DNA from 3 places in the Pantoea sp. CCBC3-3-1 genome. Region 3 is predicted to be linked to each of the others. Evidence: predicted binding sites of a transcription regulator. Region 3 holds the regulator's gene; each other region holds the start of a gene.
The links. The regulator PurR, encoded in region 3, represses purine synthesis genes. The targets are predictions, from matches to a motif close to CANGCAAACGTTTGCNTG.
Positions count from the first base shown of each region.

Region 1: purL (phosphoribosylformylglycinamidine synthase) is a predicted target of PurR. The motif match lies at 1,523-1,540, and genes of this name have one in related genera.
Region 2: purM (phosphoribosylformylglycinamidine cyclo-ligase) is a predicted target of PurR. The motif match lies at 1,673-1,690, and genes of this name have one in related genera.

Region 1 is NZ_CP034363.1:3,679,975-3,684,730, reverse strand. It holds gene mltF (membrane-bound lytic murein transglycosylase MltF) at 1-1,358, opposite strand, end outside; gene purL (phosphoribosylformylglycinamidine synthase) at 1,627-4,756, shown strand, end outside.
Region 2 is NZ_CP034363.1:3,623,949-3,628,704, forward strand. It holds gene uraA (uracil permease) at 1-834, opposite strand, end outside; gene upp (uracil phosphoribosyltransferase) at 888-1,514, opposite strand; gene purM (phosphoribosylformylglycinamidine cyclo-ligase) at 1,755-2,795, shown strand; gene purN (phosphoribosylglycinamide formyltransferase) at 2,792-3,430, shown strand; gene pstB (phosphate ABC transporter ATP-binding protein PstB) at 3,671-4,438, opposite strand; gene pstA (phosphate ABC transporter permease PstA) at 4,454-4,756, opposite strand, start outside.
Region 3 is NZ_CP034363.1:2,001,352-2,006,107, forward strand. It holds gene cfa (cyclopropane fatty acyl phospholipid synthase) at 1-175, opposite strand, end outside; gene punC (purine nucleoside transporter PunC) at 473-1,663, opposite strand; gene punR (DNA-binding transcriptional activator PunR) at 1,775-2,683, shown strand; gene purR (HTH-type transcriptional repressor PurR) at 2,745-3,770, opposite strand; gene EHV07_RS09580 (C40 family peptidase) at 4,064-4,756, opposite strand, start outside.

The sequences.
Region 1 (4,756 bases), 1.7 Mb from region 3:
TATCCCACCAGGCTGAGCTGATAAATACGAATATTTTCCACGTAATTATACGCTTCCTGCCCGCGAGCATAGCCATACGTCGTCAGGCTGTAATAACGCTTCTGGCTTAACATCGGCAGGCGCTGCTTCACATCGGCCCAGCTGTCCGGATTTCCCTTCTGTTTTTCCGTCAGCCGACGGGCATCCAGCATATGCGCATAGCCCATATTATAAGCGGCGAGCGCGAACCAGATACGCTCATCATCCGGTATTGTTGGCGGAACTTTCTCCATCATCCGCACCAGATACTCGCTGCCGCCACGAATACTCTGCTCCGGATCGGTTCGGTCGCTCACCTGCAGGCTTTCCGCAGTATTACGGGTTAACATCATCATGCCGCGTACGCCGGTCGGCGAGGTGGCCTGAGGATTCCAGTGCGATTCCTGCCAGGCAATCGCTGCCAGTAAGCGCCAGTCAATCGCACGGGCATATTTTTCAAACAGCGGACGCAGGTTCGGCAACGTATCGTCGATCGCTCGCAGGAAAGTGCGGGTATCAACGTAATCAAAAGTGCCAACATGGCCCAGATATTTTTCGTCCAGCCGCGCCATCGCGCCTTCTTCGCCCATTTGATTGAAATAATCCAGCAGGGCCGCATTCAGGCTGTCGTCGTCGTCGCGCCGCATATACCAGGTAATCGGCTCTTCTTCAGTGATATCGAACGCCACCGCCAGCTGCGGATGGATCCGCTGTAGCAGCGCAATCGACACGGAATCACCCACGGTATAATCCAGCTTGCCGTCGGCCACCGCTTCCAGCAGCGCATTAGGACTCTGATCGGTTGAAATTGCCCAGTCGAGATCCGGATACTGATTTTGCTTAATATCCCGCAGCGTTGAGGCAAACGCGGAATCGGAAGCGACGGTCAGCCTTCCTTTTAATGCGCCCAGATTTGGCGGACGAGGCTTGCCCATCCGGTAAACCAGCTGCTGGGAAACGGAATAGTAAGTCGGGCCGGTGCGAAAACGCGCCAGCCGGTCGTTGTTATAAATCAGCCCGGCCGCCAGCACGTCAGCTTTGTCATCTTCCAGATCGTCAAACAGCTCGCTCAGGTTCTGACGGACGGTAATTTGCAGCTTAACGCCAAGGTAATCGGCGAAGCGCTTCGCCAGCTCGTAATCCATACCGGCCGGCGCTTTATTAACTGTGTAGTAAGTCAGCGGAGAGTTCAGGGTACTTACGCGCAGTACTCCCCGCGATTTTATCTGTTCAATCTGGTTTTGCCCGCCACCGTACCACGGGATCGACGGCCACAGCGCCAGCGCGAGCAGCACGGTGACCAACCCGATAAACAGATAATTAATTTTCAGGCGTTTCAAATGGTTATCTCTCGAGTGCTCTCAGGTTTCTGTCTGTATCGGCAGTATTGGTTGTCTTTAATGGATCCTGAGCGTGGGGCATTTTGCGCAACTCGGTGGCCCTGCGCAACTGAATTCATCGGGAATTGTGCGTTTTTCAGGCAATTCCTTTCTCCGATTAATTCTGCGCAAACGGTTTCGTAACGGGCGGGGATTCTCTATAATAGCGCCCGTTTTCCCTGTTGCGCCCCAAAGAAGCGTCGCCCGGCGCTCTGACGAGAGATCTTTAATGATGGAAATTCTGCGTGGTTCGCCCGCTCTGTCGGCATTTCGTGTTACTAAATTGCTGGCCCGCTTTCAGGACGCTCACCTGCCGGTGAGTGACATTTACGCTGAGTACGTCCATTTCGCCGATGTCAGCGCGCCACTTAACGGTGATGAAAAAGCCCGTTTGCAGCGCCTGCTTAAATACGGCCCTTCTCTCGCCGAACATATCCCGGAAGGTCGCCTGCTGCTGGTGACGCCGCGGCCTGGTACGATTTCTCCGTGGTCCTCTAAAGCCACTGATATTGCGCACAATTGCGATCTGCCTCAGGTATTGCGCCTGGAACGTGGTCTGGCTTTCTATGTAAAAGCGCCTCAGCTCACAGAAACGCAGTGGTCGCAGCTGGCCGCATTGTTGCACGACCGCATGATGGAAGTGGTACTTAGCGAGCTGTCTCAGGCTGAACAGCTGTTTGCCCACCACGAACCTGCACCGCTGAACAGCGTAGATATCTTAGGCGAAGGCCGTGTGGCGCTGGAGCAGGCCAACCGCAAGCTGGGCCTGGCGCTGGCGGAAGATGAAATCGACTATCTGCTGGCCGCTTTTGAAAAGCTGGGGCGCAACCCGAACGATATCGAACTGTACATGTTTGCTCAGGCCAACTCTGAGCACTGCCGTCATAAAATCTTTAACGCCGACTGGATTATCGATGGCGAACAGCAACCTAAATCGCTGTTCAAAATGATTAAAAATACCTTCGAGAAGACCCCGGATCACGTGCTGTCTGCTTATAAAGACAACGCTGCGGTAATGGAAGGTTCTCAGGTTGGCCGCTTCTATGCGGATACGCAGAATAAGTACGACTTCCACCAGGAAGATACGCACATTCTGATGAAGGTCGAAACGCACAACCATCCAACGGCGATTTCGCCGTGGCCAGGTGCGGCGACCGGCTCCGGCGGTGAAATTCGTGATGAAGGCGCAACCGGTCGCGGTGCTAAGCCAAAAGCGGGCCTGGTCGGTTTTTCCGTCTCTAACCTGCGTATTCCTGGTTTTGAACAGCCGTGGGAAGAAGATTTCGGCAAACCCGATCGCATCGTCACCGCGCTGGACATCATGACCGAAGGCCCGCTGGGCGGCGCGGCGTTTAACAATGAGTTTGGCCGTCCGGCGCTGAATGGCTACTTCCGTACCTATGAAGAGCAGGTGAACAGCCACAACGGCGTTGAGCTGCGCGGCTATCATAAGCCAATCATGCTGGCCGGCGGCATCGGCAACATTCGCGCTGACCACGTGCAGAAAGGTGAAATCACCGTTGGCGCCAAACTGATTGTACTTGGTGGCCCGGCGATGAATATCGGCCTGGGCGGCGGTGCTGCTTCTTCCATGGCTTCCGGCCAGTCTGACGCCGATCTGGATTTTGCTTCCGTACAGCGCGATAACCCGGAAATGGAACGTCGCTGTCAGGAAGTGATTGACCGCTGCTGGCAGCTGGGCCAGGACAACCCCATTCTGTTTATTCATGACGTAGGCGCAGGCGGCCTGTCAAACGCAATGCCGGAGCTGGTCAGCGATGGCGAGCGCGGCGGCCGTTTCAACCTGCGCGACATCCTCAGCGATGAGCCAGGCATGAGCCCGCTGGAAGTCTGGTGTAACGAGTCTCAGGAACGTTACGTGATGGCTGTAGCGCCAGAGAAGCTGGCGCTGTTTGCCGAGCTTTGCGAGCGTGAACGTGCGCCGTTCGCCGTCATTGGTGAAGCGACCGAAGAAATGCACCTGTCGCTGGACGACAGCCATTTCGACAACAAACCAATTGATATGCCGCTCGACGTGCTGCTGGGTAAAACGCCAAAAATGACGCGTGACGTTAGCAGCCTGAAAGCGCAGGGCGAGCCGCTGGCGCGCGAAGGCATTACCGTGGCCGATGCGGTGCATCGCGTATTGCATCTGCCCTCCGTGGCGGAAAAAACCTTCCTGATCACCATTGGCGACCGCTCGGTCACCGGCATGGTCGCGCGTGACCAGATGGTTGGCCCGTGGCAAATCCCGGTAGCTAACTGTGCGGTGACCACTGCCAGCCTGGACAGCTACTACGGTGAAGCGATGTCGCTGGGCGAACGTGCGCCGGTAGCGTTGCTGGATTTCGCGGCTTCTGGCCGACTGGCGGTTGGCGAAGCGATTACCAATATTGCCGCGACGCAAATTGGCTCGCTGAAGCGCATTAAGCTTTCTGCTAACTGGATGGCGGCGGCAGGGCACCCGGGTGAAGATGCCGGCTTGTACGAAGCGGTAAAAGCGGTGGGTGAAGAACTTTGTCCGGCGCTGGGCATCACCATTCCGGTGGGTAAAGACTCTATGTCGATGAAAACCCGCTGGCAGCACGGCACCGAACAGCGCGAGATGACTTCTCCGCTGTCGCTGGTGATTACTGCTTTTGCTCGCGTAGAAGACGTTCGTCGTACCGTTACGCCACAGCTGCAAACCCAGGAAGATAATGCGCTGCTGCTGATCGATCTTGGTAAAGGCGTTAACGCGCTGGGCGCAACGGCACTGTCCCAGGTTTATCGTCAGTTAGGCGACGAACCTGCCGATGTTCGTGATGCACAGCAGCTGTCCGGTTTCTTCAACGCCATGCAGGCGCTGGTGGCCGCAGGTAAACTGCTGGCTTACCATGACCGTTCGGATGGCGGCCTGCTGGTAACGCTCGCGGAAATGGCCTTCACCGGTCACTGCGGCGTGGAAGCCGATATCGCTTCGCTGGGCAGTGACGCGCTGGCCGCGTTGTTCAACGAAGAACTGGGCGCGGTGATCCAGGTTGCAGCGGCTGACCGTGCTCAGGTTGAGCAGGTATTTGCCGACAACGGCCTGGCCGACTGCGTGCATTTCCTCGGCCGCGCGCTTCAGGGCGATCGTTTTGTTATCACGTCAGGTGACTCTGCGGTGTACAGCGAAAGCCGTACCACGCTGCGTACCTGGTGGGCAGAAACCACCTGGCAGATGCAGCGCCTGCGCGATAACCCAGACTGCGCCGATCAGGAGCACGAAGCGAAGAAAAACGATCTCGATCCCGGCCTGAACGTCAAACTGACCTTCAAGCCGGAAGAAGACGTCGCCGCACCGTTTATTGCGACAGGCGCACGTCCGAAAGTTGCGG
Region 2 (4,756 bases), 1.6 Mb from region 3:
GCCTGAAAATACGGTAGAAATGCCGTTAGCAAACATCGAACGGTGCAGACCCGGATCTTTTAGCAGGTCTTTTTTAACAATATTTGCCGTCACCACCAGATGGCCAACATGCTCGGCAATCACCACCAGCGCGGCAGGTAAAATTGTCAGCATGGCCGCCCATTCGAAGCGCGGCGTATAAAAGGTCGGTAAGGCAAACCAGGGCGCGGCTTCAACCGTCGACCAGTTGACGATCCCCATGAAGTAAGAGAGCGCATACCCCACCAACACCCCGACCAAAATGGGAATAATGGCCAGGAAGCCGCGAAACAGCACCGAGCCAAATACCGTTACCGCCAGCGTCACCATGGAAATCAGGATCGTTTTACCGTCGACGGACGCGCCGTTTGCCGGCAGCAGCCCGGCCATATTCGCCGCCACGCCAGCCAGCTCCAGACCAATGACGGCCACAATGGCACCCATTGCCGCAGGTGGAAACATCACGTCCAGCCAGCCAGTACCGGCTTTTTTAACAATCAGCGCCACCAGGCAGAACAGCACGCCGCACAAAATAAAGCCACCCAGCGCCACTTCATAACCCAGCGGCAACAGCAGCAGTACCGGTGAGATAAAAGCAAAGCTCGATCCCAGATAAGCGGGGATTTTTCCTTTACAGATAAATAAATACAGCAGCGTGCCGAGGCCGTTAAACAGCAGCACCGTCGCCGGGTTAATATGGAAAAGGATAGGAACCAGCACCGTCGCGCCAAACATGGCGAACAGATGCTGGAAGCTGAGTGGAATAGTTTGCAGCAGCGGTGGCCGCTCGCTTACGCCTATCGCGCGACGCGTCATAGTAATACCCTTTTTCAGACAATAAAAAACCGACTCTCTGGTCGGCTTAACGCTTATTTCGTACCGAAGATCTTATCGCCTGCGTCGCCGAGGCCAGGAATGATATATCCTTTTTCGTTCAGCCCCTGATCGACTGATGCGGTGTACAGCTCAACGTCCGGGTGCGCTTTTTCCAGGGCGGCAATCCCTTCCGGCGCGGCAACCAGCACCAGCACTTTGATGCTGCTACAGCCCGCTTTTTTCAGCAGATCGATAGTGGCGATCATCGACCCCCCGGTCGCCAGCATCGGGTCAACGACCAGCGCCATGCGTTCTTCAATGTTTGAAACCAGCTTCTGGAAATACGGCACGGGCTCCAGCGTTTCTTCATCACGGTAAACGCCGACGACGCTGATACGAGCGCTTGGCACGTGCTCCAGCACGCCTTCCATCATACCCAGACCGGCACGCAGGATGGGTACGACGGTAATTTTCTTACCTTTGATCTGATCGATTTCCACCGGGCCATTCCAGCCCTCAATGGTCACTTTTTCCGTTTCTAAATCCGAGGTCGCCTCGTAAGTCAGCAGGCTACCTACTTCTGAAGCCAGCTCACGAAAGCGTTTAGTACTGACATCCTGCTCACGCATCAGACCCAGTTTATGTTTGACCAATGGGTGTTTAACTTCCACGATCTTCATTGTTGTTCTCCCGGAAAATATTGCTAAAAAAAAATCGCGGGATTATAGCGCCATTCCGGCGCTGCAACCTACCATTTAATCCAGGTTTTAAAACATCACACACGCTCCTGTAAGAATTGGCTAAAATTTAGCTATCCGCAATGTCACGGAAGATGAGGCTCGCAAACGTTTGCCTGCGCTGTTAGAATTGCCGCGCTTTATTTTCCAACCACCAACCGCAAACCGCGTGGGGATTTCGCAGTGACCGACAAAACCTCTCTCAGCTATAAAGACGCCGGCGTAGATATCGATGCTGGTAATGCTTTAGTCGATCGTATTAAAGGCGTGGTGAAAAAGACGCGTCGCCCGGAAGTGATGGGTGGACTGGGCGGTTTCGGTGCGCTTTGTGCGCTGCCGCAAAAATACCGTGAGCCCGTTCTGGTTTCCGGCACTGACGGCGTCGGCACCAAGCTGCGTCTGGCGATGGACCTGAAACGCCACGATACTATCGGTATCGATCTGGTCGCGATGTGCGTGAATGATTTGGTGGTACAGGGCGCCGAGCCGCTGTTCTTCCTTGACTATTATGCGACGGGCAAGCTGGACGTGGACACCGCTGCCAGCGTGATCACCGGCATCGCCGAAGGCTGTTCCCAGTCCGGCTGTGCGCTGGTGGGCGGCGAAACCGCTGAAATGCCAGGCATGTACCACGGTGAAGATTACGACGTGGCAGGCTTCTGCGTCGGCGTGGTGGAAAAATCAGAAATTATTGACGGCAGCAAAGTACAGGATGGCGACGTGCTGATCGCGCTGGGCTCCAGCGGGCCACACTCCAACGGCTACTCGCTGGTACGTAAAATTCTGGAAGTCAGCAAAACCGATCCTGAAGCGACCCAGCTTGAGGGCAAATCGCTGGCCGATCACCTGCTGGCACCCACCCGCATCTATGTGAAGAACATCCTGAGCCTGATTGAACAGGTTGATGTGCATGCCATCGCGCACCTGACCGGCGGCGGCTTCTGGGAAAACATCCCTCGCGTGCTGCCAGATAACACCCAGGCAGTTCTGGATGAAAAAAGCTGGGAATGGCCAGCGGTGTTTGGCTGGATGCAGGAAGCGGGCAACGTTAGCCGTTTTGAAATGTACCGCACCTTTAACTGCGGCGTCGGCATGCTGATTGCGCTGAGCGCAAGCGAAGCGGATAAAGCGGTTGAGCTGATGACCGCAGCCGGTGAGAAAGCCTGGAAGATTGGCGTGATCAAAGCGTCAGATTCCGAAGAGCGGGTGGTTATCAACGCATGAAAAGGCTGGTAGTGCTTATTTCTGGTCAGGGGAGCAATCTCCAGGCCATTCTGGAAGCCTGCCAGCAGCAGCGGATCCACGGCAGCGTCGCTGCCGTATTCAGCAATAAGGCCGAGGCTTACGGGCTGACGCGTGCGCGTGAAGCGGGTGTCGCTGCTCACGCGCTCAGCGCGGCTGATTTTGCCGATCGCGAAGCATTCGACCGTCAGCTGATGCTGGAAATCGATGCTTATGCGCCCGATCTGGTGGTGCTGGCGGGCTATATGCGTATTCTCAGCCCGGCATTTGTTGCTCGCTACGCGGGTCGGATGCTCAATATCCACCCTTCCCTGCTGCCCAAATACCCCGGTTTACATACTCATCGTCAGGCCATTGAAAACGGCGATGACGAGCATGGCACTTCCGTGCATTTTGTTACTGAGCAGCTGGACGGCGGCCCGGTGATCCTTCAGGCGAAAGTTCCAATCTTTGCCGGTGATACCGAAGAGGATGTGACGGAGCGCGTGCAGCATCAGGAACATGCTATCTATCCGCTGGTTGTTAGCTGGTATCTGGAAGGAAGAGTAGTGATGCGCGACGGTGCTGCCTGGCTGGACGGTAAAGAATTACCGCCGGAAGGCCATGCTTACGACTGAACCGGCTAAAAAACGGTTGAGGCGGTTGAGATAGTGCTCGCGTGAGGAGCATGTTTTTTTGCAGGCCATGAATTTGTTCAGAGCATCAGGAATACGGTACGGTAATAACGCCGCCCGGGCCATAGACGGCCCGGGCGGCGCTGTCAGGAAGGCGCTTTTTGTGCCTTTATGCACGGCCCGTGTTCCTGACGCCTGCACGGTGCAACAGGCCACTTTTTCCCTTCAGCCAAAACGTTCGATTCAGCCATAGCGCCCGGTAATATAATCTTCCGTACGCCGCTGCCGTGGCGTGGTAAATATCTTATCCGTCTCGCCAAACTCCACCACGCTGCCCTGATGCATAAACGCGGTAAAATCCGATACGCGTGCCGCCTGCTGCATATTGTGTGTAACCAAAACCAGCGTAAAATGCTGTTTAAGCGTGCTCATCAACTCTTCAATGACCAGCGTACTGATGGGATCCAGGGCGGATGTCGGCTCATCCAGCAGTAAAATTTCAGGTTCGATGGCTATCGCTCTGGCAATCACCAGCCGCTGCTGCTGTCCGCTGGAAAGCGTTAGCGCATTCTGCCAGAGATTGTTTTTAACTTCGCTCCACAGCGCCGCTGCGCGTAAAGCTCGCTCAACCGCTTCATCGAGTACCCGACGATCACGCACGCCTTGCAGACGCAGCCCGTAAACCACATTTTCGTAGATGGTTTTCGGGAACGGATTTGGACGCTGGAAGACCATCCCCACCTTTCTGCGCAGCGCGGCCAGATCCCGGCTGTCGCCCAAAATCGATTGCTGATTAATGCGAATATCACCCTCAGTCCGGCAGCCGTCGATTAAATCATTCATCCGGTTAAAGCAGCGCAGCAGGGTCGACTTACCGCAGCCGGAAGGCCCAATCAGCGCGGTGATCCGGTTTTTGGGCACGTTTAGCCTGATGGCACTAAGCGCCTGCTTCTCGCCATACCACAGTGAAAGATCCTCCACCTCCAGCACGGTGTCCAACTCATTATGCATTACTGCCCTCGCTCATTAATTCATCAGCGCGCGATAGCGCTCGCGCAGACGATGACGCAGTGCCATCGCTAACAGATTCAACGCCAGGATAATGATCACCAGCAGCAGCGCTGTGGCAAAAACCAGCGGGCGATCGGCCTGCGCATTTGGACTCTGGAAAGCCAGGTCATAGATTTGAAACCCGAGATGCATAAATTTGCGATCCAGGTGCAGATACGGAAAAATCGAATCCACCGGCAGCTCCGGCACCATTTTTACCACGCCCACCAGCATCAGCGGCGCGGTTTCGCCCGCGGCTCGGGCCACGGCGAGGATCAG
Region 3 (4,756 bases):
CCAGCCCCAGCGATCCTTCCTGCAGGACACGCTTAAAAAAATCGGGGTGAGTGACCTGAATATCCCACGGGTGAGTACCATTGATTTCAACACCGGCTTTCTGCAGCATCTCCTGCACGATGCGGTACCACTGATTTTCTTCCAGGCTCACTTCTTCTATACACGATGAACTCATAGCCTCTCCATCACTTAGGGTGATTGAAACCTAAGAAAAGAATAGTCAACTTCTCAAGGTTTGTGAGAAAACGCACAGTATTTGCTGTACGACAGATTTCTTGTGCTTCAGAGGATTGAAAAGAAACCTGCAGAGTGGGCGATAGGCACCCGTGAAGAAAGGACAATCGGACGACCCTGTCAGGACTCAAAATGATACTGAATTGTTATATTTTATTGCCTGAAAATGAGTATATGCTCACGCCAGGCAATATTCAATATCATATTGTTAGGGTGCTAACTAAATACTTTCAGCGGCTTAACTTTCGCCGTGGGCGCTGGAGAAAGTGGTTTTTACCGTCCGGGTACGCTGTAACAAATAGCCTGCGCCTGCCAGAATAACCGTTGACAGCATCACCAGCGAGGTGGTGAACAACGGTGTGGTAATCAGCGTAGACACAATCAGGCTTGCAACAAAACATAACCCCAGTTGTAACGTATTTTGCAGCGCTGCTGCTTTGCCGCTGGCCTGAGGAAACGGCAGTAGCGCATTTGAAACCACAACCGGATAGATAGCACCGTTCGCCAGCGCCATGCCGCAAAACGGCAGCAGCAATGCGTAAGTGGAAGGCTCTTCAACCTGAGCGGCGATAAAAAACGCGCCTACGCTCAGCGCATATATCGCCAGCAGCCACGGCAGCAGCGACGCACCCTCGGTATGTTTCAACAGCGTGCGGCAGCCATAGCCGCCAACCAGAAACGCCAGCGTCTGCGGAACATAGCTCAGGCCGATATCGCCCGGCGTCATGCCCAGTTCGGCGAGGATGAACGGCGAGCCGGTTAGCCAGGCAAAAAAGCTGGCGGAACAGGCGGCATAAATCAGGACGTTTCCGCTCCATACAGGCGACTTAAGCAGAGTGAAAAACCCGATTTTAGCTGCCGCCTTGTCGTCAGCTTTTGGCCTGGCGGGAGAGAGGAAAGCCGTAGCGACTAACAGCACGCAGGCGATCAGCATCAATACCAGAAAAATAGCGCGCCAGGAAAAATGGTTCAGCAGCCAGGCACCTAATAGCGGGGCCAGCGCCGGGGAGAGCGCAACCAGCGGCATGATGGAAGCAAAAACGCGGTTTGCAGCGGATGCCGGATAGCGATCGACAACCAGGGCCTGCCAGGTAACAGCCGCTGCACAAATGCCTACGGCTTGCAAAAAGCGTAATACCAGCAGCACGGTAGCAGATTCAACCCACCACATCGCCAGGCAGCTTACGGCGAAAAGCGACAATCCCATCAGCAGCACAGGTTTACGGCCAATTCGGTCTGAAAGCGGGCCCCAGATAAGCTGTGCCAGCGCAAAACCCGCCAAAAATATGCTCAGGCTGGCACTAATTGCACCCGGCTGAGTTTGCAGGTCTTGCTGCATTGCACCAAACGCGGGTAAGTACATATCGGTCGCGAGAAAACCTGCCACGCTCAGCAGCGCCAGGTAAATAATAAATCCTTTCGAAGGCATTTTTTGCTCTGTATCCGTTATTACCAAAGAGGCAGGAGTCTAATTGAGTGCCAAAGGGGTTGTGAAACGGTATTATTTGTTTCTTGCGTTCAAAAATATTGCAGGCAGAAAATGTGGTCTGAACATTCACTTGAAGTGGTCGATGCGGTTGCGCGAACCGGCAGCTTTACGGCCGCCGCGGCTGAACTGCACCGTGTTCCGTCGGCTATCAGCTATACCATCCGTCAGCTGGAAGAGTGGCTGGCGGTTCCGCTGTTTGAAAGACGACACCGTGATGTCGCCCTAACCGATGCGGGTAGGGTGTTTATTCAGGAAGGTCGTCTTGTCATCAAAAAAATGCTTGCCACTCGCCGCCAGTGCCAGCAGGTCGCTAACGGCTGGCGTGGTCAGCTGAATATTGCTGTCGATCGCATTGTTAAAGCCGAGCGAACCCGTCAGCTGGTGGTCGATTTTTATCGCCACTTTCCCGATATGGAGCTGCATCTTGCGCATGAGGTTTTTAACGGCGTCTGGGATGCGCTGGCAGATGGTCGGGTAGACGTGGCCATTGGCGCTACCCAGGCGATACCCGTTGGCGGTCGCTTTGCGTTTCGCAATATGGGCGCGTTGAACTGGCGATGTGTGGTACAGGCCGCGCATCCGCTTGCGCAACGGCTGGAACACGTCAGCGAGGACGCGATTCGCGAATGGCCTTCGCTGTTGCTGGAAGATACCTCAAGGGCGCTACCCAAAAGGACGACCTGGACGCTGGATAACCAGCGACGGCTGGTGGTGCCGGACTGGCAGAGTGCGTTTGACTGCTTGCTGGCGGGACTGTGTGTTGGCATGGTGCCGGGCCATCTGGCTCAGCCTTTGTTGCGCAACGGCACGCTACGCGAAATTACCCTGGATCCTGCTTTTCCTGACAGCCCCTGCTGCGTCAGCTGGTCGGAACAACAGGCATCACCGGCGCTGAGCTGGCTGCTGGACTATCTCGGCGAAACGGAAACGCTGAACAGCGAATGGTTGCGGGAAGAGTAAGCGGGCGGAGTGAGAATGAAACGCCGGTTATCTGCATTAAAGCAGATAACCGGCTAAAATCTTAGCGACGGTAATCCATAAACGGGCCGTCAGCGACCGAGCGACGCTCGATCAGCGTTGGATGAACTTCGATGGTCTGGGGCTCTTCGCGCTTGCTGGTGATGCGGTCAAGCAGCATATTGAATGCGGTTGCACCCAGTCGCTCTTTAGGCTGATGCACGGTGGTTAGCGCAGGCGCAAAGTAGCGTGAGTTGCGCACGTTGTCATAACCGATCACCGAAATATCCTGCGGGACACGCAGTCCCATCTCATCTGCTGCGCAAATTGCGCCCATAGCCATAATATCGCCGCCGCAGAATACGGCGGTAGGACGCTGCTTTTGCGCAAGAATTTGCTGCATCGCACGATAGCCGGATTCCGGCTCGAAATCGCCCTGCACCAGCCACTCCTCACGCAGGGTGATGCCCGCTTCTGCCAGCGCTTTCAGAAAACCGGCATGGCGGCCGCCGCCGGTGTTGCGCTCCAGCTGGCCTGGAATGGCACCAATATCGCGATGGCCCCGGTCAATCAGATAGCGCCCAGCCAGATAGCCGCCTTCAAACGCGTTGTCCAGCACGGTGTCGGTAAAATCACCCCGTGATTCGCCCCAGTCCATCACCACCATAGGGATATTACGATGATCTTCCAGCATCTGAATCAGCTCATCGGGATATTCCGAGCACATCACCAGCAGGCCATCGACGCGTTTCTGCGCCATCATTGACAAGTAGGCCTGCTGTTTTTGCAAATCGTTATGCGCATTACCCAGGATCAGGGTATAGCCTTTGGCAAAACAGCTGTTTTCCACCGCTTCAATAATTTCGGCAAAATAGGGCGCTTCGCTGGACGTGGCAAGCAGGCCAATCGTCCGGGTATTGTTCACCTTCAGGCTACGGGCCACGGCGCTGGGGGAATAATGCAATGCTTTGATTGCAGCCCAGACGGCTTCTCGTGTCTCTTCAGCGACGAAGCGGGTTTTATTGATGACGTGGGACACGGTGGTGGTGGAGACACCGGCGCGTTTAGCCACATCTTTAATGGTTGCCATGAAATAGCTACTCCTGCGCCTATCGCAACTTGCTGATAAGCATCTTGTTAAACGTTTGCCTGGTAACAAAGAAACCTGACGTTGGTTGGCGTTTTTTTTGTGGTCCGGATACGTCAGGAAGGAAAAAAAGGCGGTAAAAGCCTGCCGCGGAGCCCGATAAAATCTGGCCTCCTGGCGTGTTGCGCAACAAAAAAAGGATTCTAACAAGGCTGGGGCGAGAAAACGAGATTTTTACGGCCCGACGGGGAAAATCTTTGCCTGTGTTAATGCTTTGTATAACCCGTCGGGCTCGGTTAGCGAATGGTTTTCGGCGTCATTACCCGACGAGCGCCAACGTAGTGACGCTGCCAGTAATCTTCGCTCAAGGCGGTAACCTGAATATCTTTGCCGGTACGCGGTGACTGAATAAATTTGCCATTCCCCAGGTAAACGCCAACATGATCGGCGGTTCCGCGTCCGTTAATCTGGAAGAACACCAGATCGCCTTTCTCCAGCTCATCGCGTTTGATCGACGCCGCGTCACGCAGATGGAACATCTCATTAGCGGTGCGTGGAATTTTAAATTTCACCAAATCTTTATAGGCATACCAGACCAGACCGCTACAGTCGAAGCCGGTTTTAGGCGATGTCCCCCCCCACTGGTAAGGTTTGCCGAGCTGGCCCATGAGTTTGCTCATCGCGGTTTCGCGCGCTTTCTGATAGCGAACACGGTGCGCTTTGCTGAGCTTAAGGGGCGCTGTAGCAGAATTTTCCGTCAGCGATTCAGCCGCTTCCGGGTGGCGTGAGTGACGGCCATAGCGTTTTTTAGGCGGAAGCGCAGCGGTCTGAACGGTTTTCTTTTTAAATTTATACTTCTTCAGGATGGGCGTTCGGGCTTTTTTAGCGGTGACTTCTTTGACTTTTTTCGTGCCGGTTGATTTTACCGGGCGGCGTTTGCGACGATCGTCTTCACGTGCCGCCGTGTTGCTGTCCACTTTATGGTGGCT